Regions from separate parts of the Stenotrophomonas sp. YJH_SMC_8 genome, predicted to be linked through region 1. Evidence: predicted binding sites of a transcription regulator. Region 1 holds the regulator's gene; the other holds the start of a gene.
The links. The regulator FliA, encoded in region 1, starts transcription of late flagellar genes. The targets are predictions, from matches to a motif close to TAAAGTTTNNCNNNCNNNGGCCGATAA.

Region 1 (4,412 bases):
GCTGCCGCCTGCCGCAGGCGCGGCCGCAGCGGCCGGCGCGGCAGTGCCACCGTTCATGTCGAACTGCGCGATCAGGTCCGGCGGCGCATAGCCTGGCTCGGTACCGGAGGACACGGCGTCCAGCATCGACTGCAGGTAGTCCAGCGATTGCTGGGCGGCGTCGAAGTGGTGGGCCTGCAGTACCGCCTGCCCGGCACGCGCGATGCCCAGTGCTTCTTCAGCGGCGTGGCACAGCTCGACCATGGCGGTGACGCCAAGGAAGCCGGCGCCGCCCTTGAGCGTGTGGTAGCCGCGGAACACCGCGTTGAGTTGCTCGGTGTCCTGCGGTGCCTGCTCCAGCGACACCAGCTGTTCGCCCAGGCGATCCAGGATTTCCTGGGCCTCGATGATGAAATCGGCAGTGATGTCGTCGGATACCGCGCTCATGCTTACAGCCCCAGATCCGACAACAGGTCGTCGGCGTCGTTCTGCGAGACCGCGTGGCGGTCCAGTCCCTTCAGTGCCGGCCCGGCCAGTTCCGGATCGGTGCGATGCTGTTCCGGCGGCAGGCCGAGTGCGCCAAAGCCCTCGTGCACGCGGCGGACGATGCCGACCACGCGACGGATGATCTGCCCGGTCAGGTCCTGGTAGCTCTGGGTCAGGGCGATCTCGGTCAGGTTGTGGCGGATGCGCTCGAGCTGCGCGTCCTGGCCCGGCTGCAGGCCTTCGGCGCGCAGCTGTTCGGTCAGGCTGCGGCATTCCTCGGCCAGGTCCAGGGTGCGGTGCGTGGCCTGTTCGGTCATCGCAACCACGTGGTCAAGGCGTGCGCAGGCGTCGTCCAGCTCACCGGCCTCGCTGGGCACGGTCGGCAGTTCACCCAGTGCCTGTCCCAGCTCGCGGGCCAGCCGCGAGAGGCCGCTCATCATCGGCTGCGTACGCAGCGCGACCAGTCCGTCGATGCGTTGCCGCCAGGCGGCTTCGTCACCGGACTCCAGTGCGTCCAGGGCTTCCTGCAGGCGCAGGGCGAGGGCGTTCTTGTCGACCGTGGTATCCATCAGGCGCTGGCCGCCAGGCGTTCGAAGATCTTGCCGAGCTTCTCTTCCAGCGTCTGCGCGGTGAATGGCTTGATGATGTAGCCGTTCACGCCGTTCTGGGCGGCTTCGATGATCTGCTCGCGCTTGGCCTCGGCGGTGACCATCAGCACCGGCAGGGTCTTCAGCTTGGCATCGGCGCGGATCGCCTTCAGCAGCTCGATGCCGGTCATCACCGGCATGTTCCAGTCGGTGACCACGAAATCGAACGGCTGGCTCTGCAGCAGCGACAACGCGGCATGCCCGTCCTCGGCTTCGGCGGTGTTGGTGAAGCCTAGATCGCCCAGCAGGTTCTTGACGATTCGACGCATGGTCGAGAAGTCGTCGACGATCAGGATGCGCATGTTCTTGTTCAAAGCAGAGTTCCTTTGTTGTTCATTCCGGGCGGCCGGGGGCAGCCGCCTCGGGCATGTTCATTCTTCCAGGCCGGCGTCCGCCGCCTCGAAAATCTTGAGCCGGCCACGCAGGCGCAGCACCGCCTGGCCGTGGATCTGGCAGACCCGCGACTCGCTCACGCCGAGCACCGCGCCGATCTCCTTCAGGTTCAGTTCCTGCTCGTAATAGAGCGAGAGCACCAGCTGTTCACGCTCGGGCAGGTGGCCGATGGCCTTGCCCAGCTCGCGGCCGAACTCGCCGCGCTCCAGCACCTGCTGCGGGGTTGGGCCGCCCTGGGCGACGGTGTCCAGCTCGCCCTGGTCCTCGATGCGCGATTCCAGGCTCAGTACCTGGCCACGTGCGGCGTCTTCCATCAGCCGCAGGTATTCGGGCAGCGGCATCTCCATCGCGGCGGCCACTTCGGTGGCGCTGGCGGCGCGGCCGCTGCTCTGTTCCAGGCGGCGAATGGTGGCAGCGGCATCGCGGGCACGGCGGTGCACCGAGCGCGGCACCCAGTCGCCACGGCGGATCTCGTCGATCATCGAACCGCGGATGCGGATCGAGGCATAGGTCTCGAACGAGGCGCCCTGGTCGGCGTCGTAGCTGCGCGAGGCTTCGATCAGGCCCATCATGCCGGCCTGGATCAGGTCGTCCACTTCAACGCTGGCCGGCAACCGCGCGGCCAGGTGGTGGGCGATGCGCCGCACCAGGTCCGAGTGCTGGGCGATGACCTCGTTGGCCGCCGAGCGCTGGACCTCCCGGTACTGGGCTGCACCTTTCATGCGGCCACCCCGCGCTGCTTGAGAATGCGTTCGAGGAAGAACTCGACGCCGCCACGCGGTTCGGTCGGCGCCTGCCAGCGTGCGGTGCGACGCGCGATCTCGGTGATCGCCAGCGCCGCCGGGCTGGACGGATAGGCCTTCACCACCGGCTGCTGGCGCTGCACCGACAGGCGCAGCCAGTCATCCTGCGGCACGCAGCCCAGGTAGTTCAGCGAGACATCGGCGAGGAACTTCTCGCAGACGCGGGTCAGCTTCTCGTACAGCACGCGGCCCTCGTTGGGGTCGCGCACCATGTTGGCCACCACCTGGATGCGGTCCACGCCGCGTTCGCGCGAGAGCACCTTGATCAGCGCGTAGGCGTCGGTGATCGAGGCGGGTTCGTCACAGACCACCACCACGGTATCCTGCGCGGCCTGGCAGAAGGTCAGCACGCCGTCGGTGATGCCCGCGGCGGTGTCGACCACCATGATGTCCAGTTCGCGTTCCAGCTCTGAGAACACGTTGACCAGGCCGACGTGCTCGGCCGGGGCCAGCTCGGCCATGTGCCGGCGGCCGGATGCGGCCGGCACCACCAGCACGCCGTTCGGGCCTTCGACGATGACATCTTCCAGCGAGCAGCGGCCGGCGACCAGGTCGGCCAGCGTAAATGTAGGGTTCAGTCCCAGGATCACGTCGATGTTGGCCAGGCCAAGGTCGGCGTCCAGCAGCAGCGTGCGCTTGCCCATGCCGGCCAGTGCCACGGCCAGGTTCGCGGACACATTCGTCTTGCCCACGCCGCCCTTGCCACCGGTCACGGCAATGGTGCGCACAGGGCCGAGCGGCTCGCTGCGGGTGGCCGACAGCGGGAAGGTCTTGGTCAGCTTGGCGTACTCACGCGACGGCATGGTTCAACTCCGGGTTGCAGGGCATATCGGCCGCTCGGCGCAAATCTTCAAGGCGAAGTACAAGATTGGCTGCACTGGCCCGGTGCAGGTCGTCCGGAACATCCTGGCCATCGGTCACCCAGGTGATCGGCAGGGCATGGTCGACGGCCACCGACAGGGCGTTGCCGAAGCGGCCGGTCTCGTCCAGCTTGCTCAGTACCAAGCCCTGCAGGTTGGCGGCGCTGAAGCGGCGGACCACCTCGTCCATGTCGCCGAAGCTGGTGTTGGCCGGCAGCACCAGCAGGGTGCGCACCTGGCGGGCGGCGCGCAGCCACTGCAGCTGGGCGGCCAGTGCGCGGTCGCGCGGGCCCAGCCCGGCGGTATCGATCAGCACCAGCTTGTAGTCCTTCAGGCGTTCCAGCAGCTGGTCCAGGTCGGTGCCGCTGTTGGCCTCGTGCACGGCGATGCCGAGCTGGCGGCCGTAGCCGTACAGCTGCTCGCGGGCGCCGATGCGGGTGGTGTCGGTGGTCACCAGGGCGACGTCACGCGGCGCGTGCTTCTCGGCGAAGCGCGAGGCCAGCTTGGCGATGGTGGTGGTCTTGCCGGCGCCGGTCGGGCCGACCAGGGCGATCACGCCGCCTTCTTCCAGCGGGTCGACCGGGGCGATCGGCAGCTTGCGCGAGATCAGCCCCAGCATCAGGCCGCGGCCACGGTGGGCTTCGGTCTCCAGCGGGATCTGCATGGCCACGTCGCGGGCCAGCCCGGCGTCGAAACCGTACTCGTCCATCAGATCCAGCGCGGTGGCACGCACCGGGCAGCCGCGCAGGCGTTCGTCGGTGAAGCGGTTCATCTCGCGCTCGATCACCTGGCGCATGCCGGCCACTTCCTGGCGCAGCTGGCGGATCTCGGCGTCGTCCTGGGCAACCACGGTCAGCACCGGGGCCGGGGCGAGGGTGGGCTCCGGCGCGGTTTCGACGCTGGCATCGGCCAACGCCGGTTCGCTGGCGGCGACGGCCGGCTGCGGTTCGGCGACGGCCGTGGTCGGCAGCGGCGGCGGCTGCAGCGCCGGCGCCACGCTTTCGTGATGCATGTCGTGCGGCGGGTCGATCTGGAAGCGGGCACGGTTGGCTGGCGCGCTGACGGCCGGTGCCGGTGCGACGATGGCTTCAGCGAACGGAGCGAAGATCTGTTCCGGCAGCGCCGGTTCGTTGACGGCGGCGCGCGCCAGAGTGGCTGCGAAGCCGGTGCTGCCGCGGGTCGGCACGATCTCGTCGGCGCTGTCCAGGGTGCGGCCGGTGGCACCAACGGCCGCACGGGCGAGG
Region 2 (4,412 bases), on a different contig from region 1:
GTGCTGGCGTTGCTTGGCCTGCTGCCGCTGGCCGACCGCAGTGACCGACGGCACCTGCTGCGGCTGCAACTGGCGGCGCTGGTTGTCGCCCTGCTGTGGCTGGCGGCCGCGCGCACTGCCGGCTGGCTGCTGTCGGGCATGCTGCTGGCCGGACTGCTGGGCACGGCGCTGACGCAGGGGCTGATTGCCTACACGGCAACATTGGCACCGCCCGAGCAGCGCGGTCGCGTGGTGGGCGTGGTGCAGGGCGGTGTATTCATCGGACTGCTGCTGGCGCGTGTGGTGTCGGGTACGGTGGCGGCAGCATTGGGCTGGCAGGCGGTCTATCTGCTGTCGGCGCTGGTGATGGCAACCCTGGCGGTGCTGTTGTGGCGGCGCCTGCCCGCAGTGCCGGTGCCGGAAGTCCCCCCACGCTGGCGCGAGCTGCTGGGCTCGATGCTGGGCATGCTACGCACCGACCGAACGCTGCGCGAGCGTGGGCCGCTGGCACTGCTGCTGTTTGCCGGGCTCAACGTGTTCTGGGCGGCCGCTCCGTTGCCGTTGTCGGCACCGCCATTGCACTGGTCGACTGCGGCCATCGGTGTACTCGGCCTGGCCGGGGTGGTCGGCGCATTGATGGCGGCGCGGGTCGGGCACTGGATGGACCGTGGATTCGCACATCGGGTCAGCCTCGGCGCGCTGCTGCTGATGCTCGCCGCGTGGTGGCCGCTGCTGGGCCTGCCGCACTCGCTGGCGTTGCTGCTGCTGGGCGTGGTGGTGCTGGATCTGGGTGGGCAGGCACTGCACGTCGCCAACCAGGCGCTGCTGCTGCGTGCGCCCGGTGAACAGCATGGACGCCTGGTGGCGCTGTACATGCTGTTCTATGCGATGGGCAGCGGTGCCGGTGCGACGGCGGGCACCTGGATGCAGGCCCATCATGGGTGGCCGGCGGTCTGCCTGCTGGGCGCCGGCATCGCGCTGTTGGCAGTGCTGTGGTGGGGCGCGTGGCGAGTGGCGGCGCTCAATGAATCGGCCGCGGTGCGAAGCGGTAGAGTTTGCCGTCGGTAGAGTCGACTGTTAGTCGACTGCTCTTGCGTCACTTTGCGAAAAACCCCGCGCTGCGCGCGGTAGTCGACTGACAGTCGACTCTACACGCCACCGGGATGTTTCATTTCCGCCGGTTCACCGCTGCAGCGCACGCCGTCCCGGCGCATCCTGCAAGGCGTCGCTGGCCACCACCACCCGGTTGCGACCGCTGCGCTTGGCCTCGTACATCGCGGCGTCGGCGCGCGCCATCAATCGTTCGTAGTCCGGGTGGCCATCATGGCCTGCCACACCGATGCTGGCGGTCAGTTCCAGTACCTGCCCGTTGGCCAGCGTCACTGGCGATTGCGCGATCTGCCTGCGCAGGCTTTCGGCAATCACCCCGGCCTGTGATTCGCTGGCCGCAACCAGCACCACCACGAACTCCTCACCGCCATAGCGGAACAGGTAATCACTGCCGCGTGTGAGCTGCCCCAGCAGGCCGGCCACATGCTGCAACGCGCGGTCGCCGGCATCGTGGCCGTGGCCGTCGTTGATCGCCTTGAAATGGTCCAGATCGAGCAGCAGCAGCGAGAACGGCGTGCGGTTGCGGGTGGCCAGTTCGATTTCCCGGCGCAGCACGGTGGGCAGGAAGCGGCGGTTGAGCAGGTTGGTCAGGGCATCGCTGCCGGCATCCAGTTCGCCGATGCGTTCGAACAGCAGCGTCATCAGGGTGCGGATCGCGGCCAGGTCCTCGCGGATGGCCGGCAGCACCGCCAGTCGCTGCCCCGGAGCATCGCCGCTCGCGCGCTGCAGGTGCCCGTCAATGCGGGCCATCAACTGGCCCACCTGCTGCGTTTCGCTGCTTTCGCCGAAGCTGGGGATGCCCTTGTGGGTGAACCACAGGCCGAACTCCGAAGTGGCGAGGCTGGCGTTGTCGCTGGCCTGCACGTGGCCGGCGAGTGCGTAGAGCAGGGCGTTCTCCCAGTCCAGCAGCAGTGCGCGCTGGCGCTCGCGTTCGGTACCGACGTTCTGTACCAGCGAGAACAGCCGGTAGGCGGCGTCGGCACGGGTGGAGCGTTCGCGCGCATGGGTGTAGGCCAGGGTCATGCCTTCCATGGCGATGTCCATGACCGCGCTGAGGCAGTCGATGGCAGCGAAGGCGGTGGCGCTGTCCGGCGCATCGTCGCGCAGGCGCAGGAACAGTTCGTGCTTGAGCACGCGTGCGCCGCGGGTGACCAGATCGACCGGAATGCCAACCCGCGCATGCACGTCGCCGATCACCCGCTGCGAGGCGACGGTGGCGACGACGCCGGCGGTGTCGGTGGTCAGCAGCTGCACCAGCCAGCGTTGCATCGCCGGCTGCAGGCGTTGCTTGACCTGTTCGTGGGACAGGAAGCGGCGCGCGCGGCCATCCTGCAGCAGCACTTCATAGAAGCGCCCGGCGAGCGCCGGTGGCGCGTCCGCGGCGGCGGCGTGCAGCAGCGCGGTGGCGGCTGGGCCGGCCTGCTGCAGGCACAGCTGCCACGCCTCGGCCAGCGGTTGGCTGGCTTCATCCAGTTGGGGTGTTTCCACGTCGATCTCTGACTGCGTACGGCAAACCACGGGTATCGGCCGCGGCGGCGTGCGGTTGATGGCGGGTTAGCCAGCCAGTTTACGCGCGGTGCAGGGTTGCGCGGTGCGCAAACCACAACGGTGCCGCTGCGGCAATGAGTGAACGCATTTGAGAATCACTCGCATTGATGGGAGAATGCGCGCACGGAGCGGGGTGCAGGTGCCTGCAGCAACGTTCCGCGCCTCCCCCTCGTCGTTGCCTCAAGCCCTTTGCCAGAGGCCCCGTTGCCCTGCCAGAAGGTCCAGACCATGTCCCCTGCCGTTGTCCTTTCGCCGCGCCCACTGGCGCTCGCCGTTGCCGCCCTGTTGGCGGGCGGTGCCCTGACCGCCCATGCCGAAACCGACGCCACCGATATCGACACGGTGCATGTCACTGCCTCGCAGATCGCACGCCAGGCGCTGGGCACCTCGACGATCACCGCTGAGGATATCGCCAGGCGCCCGCCGGCCAACGACATCGCCGAGCTGCTGCGCACCATGCCGGGCGTCAACCTGACCGGCAACAGCGCCTCGGGCCAGTACGGCAACAACCGCCAGATCGATCTGCGTGGCATGGGCCCGGAAAACACCCTGATCCTGGTCGATGGCAAGCGCATCGGTGCCCGCGATGCAGTACGCATGGGCCGCAGCGGCGAGCGCAATACCCGTGGCGATACCAACTGGGTGCCGGCGGAAATGATCGAGCGCATCGAAGTGCTGCGTGGCCCTGCGGCGGCGCGCTACGGCTCGGGTGCCTCCGGTGGCGTGGTCAACATCATCACCAAGCGCCCGACCGGTGATCTGACCGGCGCGGTCGACCTGTATGGCCTGGTGCCCGAGCACAGCGCCGAGGGCGGCAGCGAGCGCGTCGGCCTGCAGCTGAGCGGGCCGATGACCGACACCCTGTCGTTCCGCCTGTACGGCAACCTCAACAAGACCGACGCCGATTCGCTGGACCTCAACCGACAGTACGCCACCAATCCGAACGCGGTGCCACCGGCCGGCCGCGAGGGCGTCAAGAATCGTGATGTCAACGCGCTGCTGCGCTGGGACGTGACCGCCAACCAGGTGGTCGAGTTCGAAGCCGGCACCAGCCGTCAGGGCAACATCTATGCCGGCGACCGTGCGGTCAGCACCACCGGCACTTCGACCGGCATCGATCTGGCCGCCCTGGCCGACGACAAGGCGGAAACCAACCGCATGTACCGCACCACCGGCGCGATCACCCATCGTGGCCGCTGGGGCGATGTCACCTCGCGGGTGACGGCCGCGGTGGAAGCGGTGAACAACTCGCGCATCAATGAAGGCCTTGCCGGTGGCCCGGAAGGCAGTTTCAACGGCACCGACTGGTCGACCTCGCGCCTGCGCAACTACCAGCTGGATGGCGAAGTGAGCTTCCCGACCACGCTGGGCGGCGCCGAGAACATCTGGACGCTGGGCTTCGAGTACCTCGACAGCCGGCTGACCGATCCTTACTCGATGAGCCAGTCCAGCACCAGCGGCGGCGGCTTCCCGGGACTGTCGGCCGATCGTGCGCGCGGCAAGTCCGATGCGCAGACCACCGCCGTGTTCGTCGAAGACAACATCTACCTGGGTGAGCGCTGGATCGTCACCCCGGGCCTGCGCTTCGACCACCACAGCCAGTTCGGCAACAACACCAGCCCCAGCCTCAATGCGCAGTTCCGCATCAACAGCGACTGGGTGGTGAAGGGCGGCATCGCACGTGCGTTCAAGGCACCGAACCTGTACCAGTCGAATCCGGACTATCTGTACTACACCCGCGGCAACGGTTGCCCGAATGCACTGCCGAGCCTGGG

Region 2: the regulator FliA is predicted to act here: its motif matches at 2,610-2,636, upstream of AC5P88_RS03950 (GGDEF domain-containing protein).

The regions. Positions count from the first base shown of each region.
Region 1 covers NZ_JCAFUL010000025.1:28,970-33,381, reverse strand. Annotated here, with positions in the region: gene AC5P88_RS19755 (chemotaxis protein CheA) at 1-426, opposite strand, end outside; gene AC5P88_RS19750 (protein phosphatase CheZ) at 429-1,034, opposite strand; gene cheY (chemotaxis response regulator CheY) at 1,034-1,426, opposite strand; gene AC5P88_RS19740 (RNA polymerase sigma factor FliA) at 1,484-2,227, opposite strand; gene AC5P88_RS19735 (MinD/ParA family ATP-binding protein) at 2,224-3,111, opposite strand; gene flhF (flagellar biosynthesis GTPase FlhF) at 3,098-4,412, opposite strand, start outside.
Region 2 covers NZ_JCAFUL010000003.1:33,193-37,604, reverse strand. Annotated here, with positions in the region: gene AC5P88_RS03955 (MFS transporter) at 1-1,047, shown strand, start outside; gene AC5P88_RS03950 (GGDEF domain-containing protein) at 1,162-2,577, opposite strand; gene AC5P88_RS03945 (TonB-dependent siderophore receptor) at 2,866-4,412, shown strand, end outside.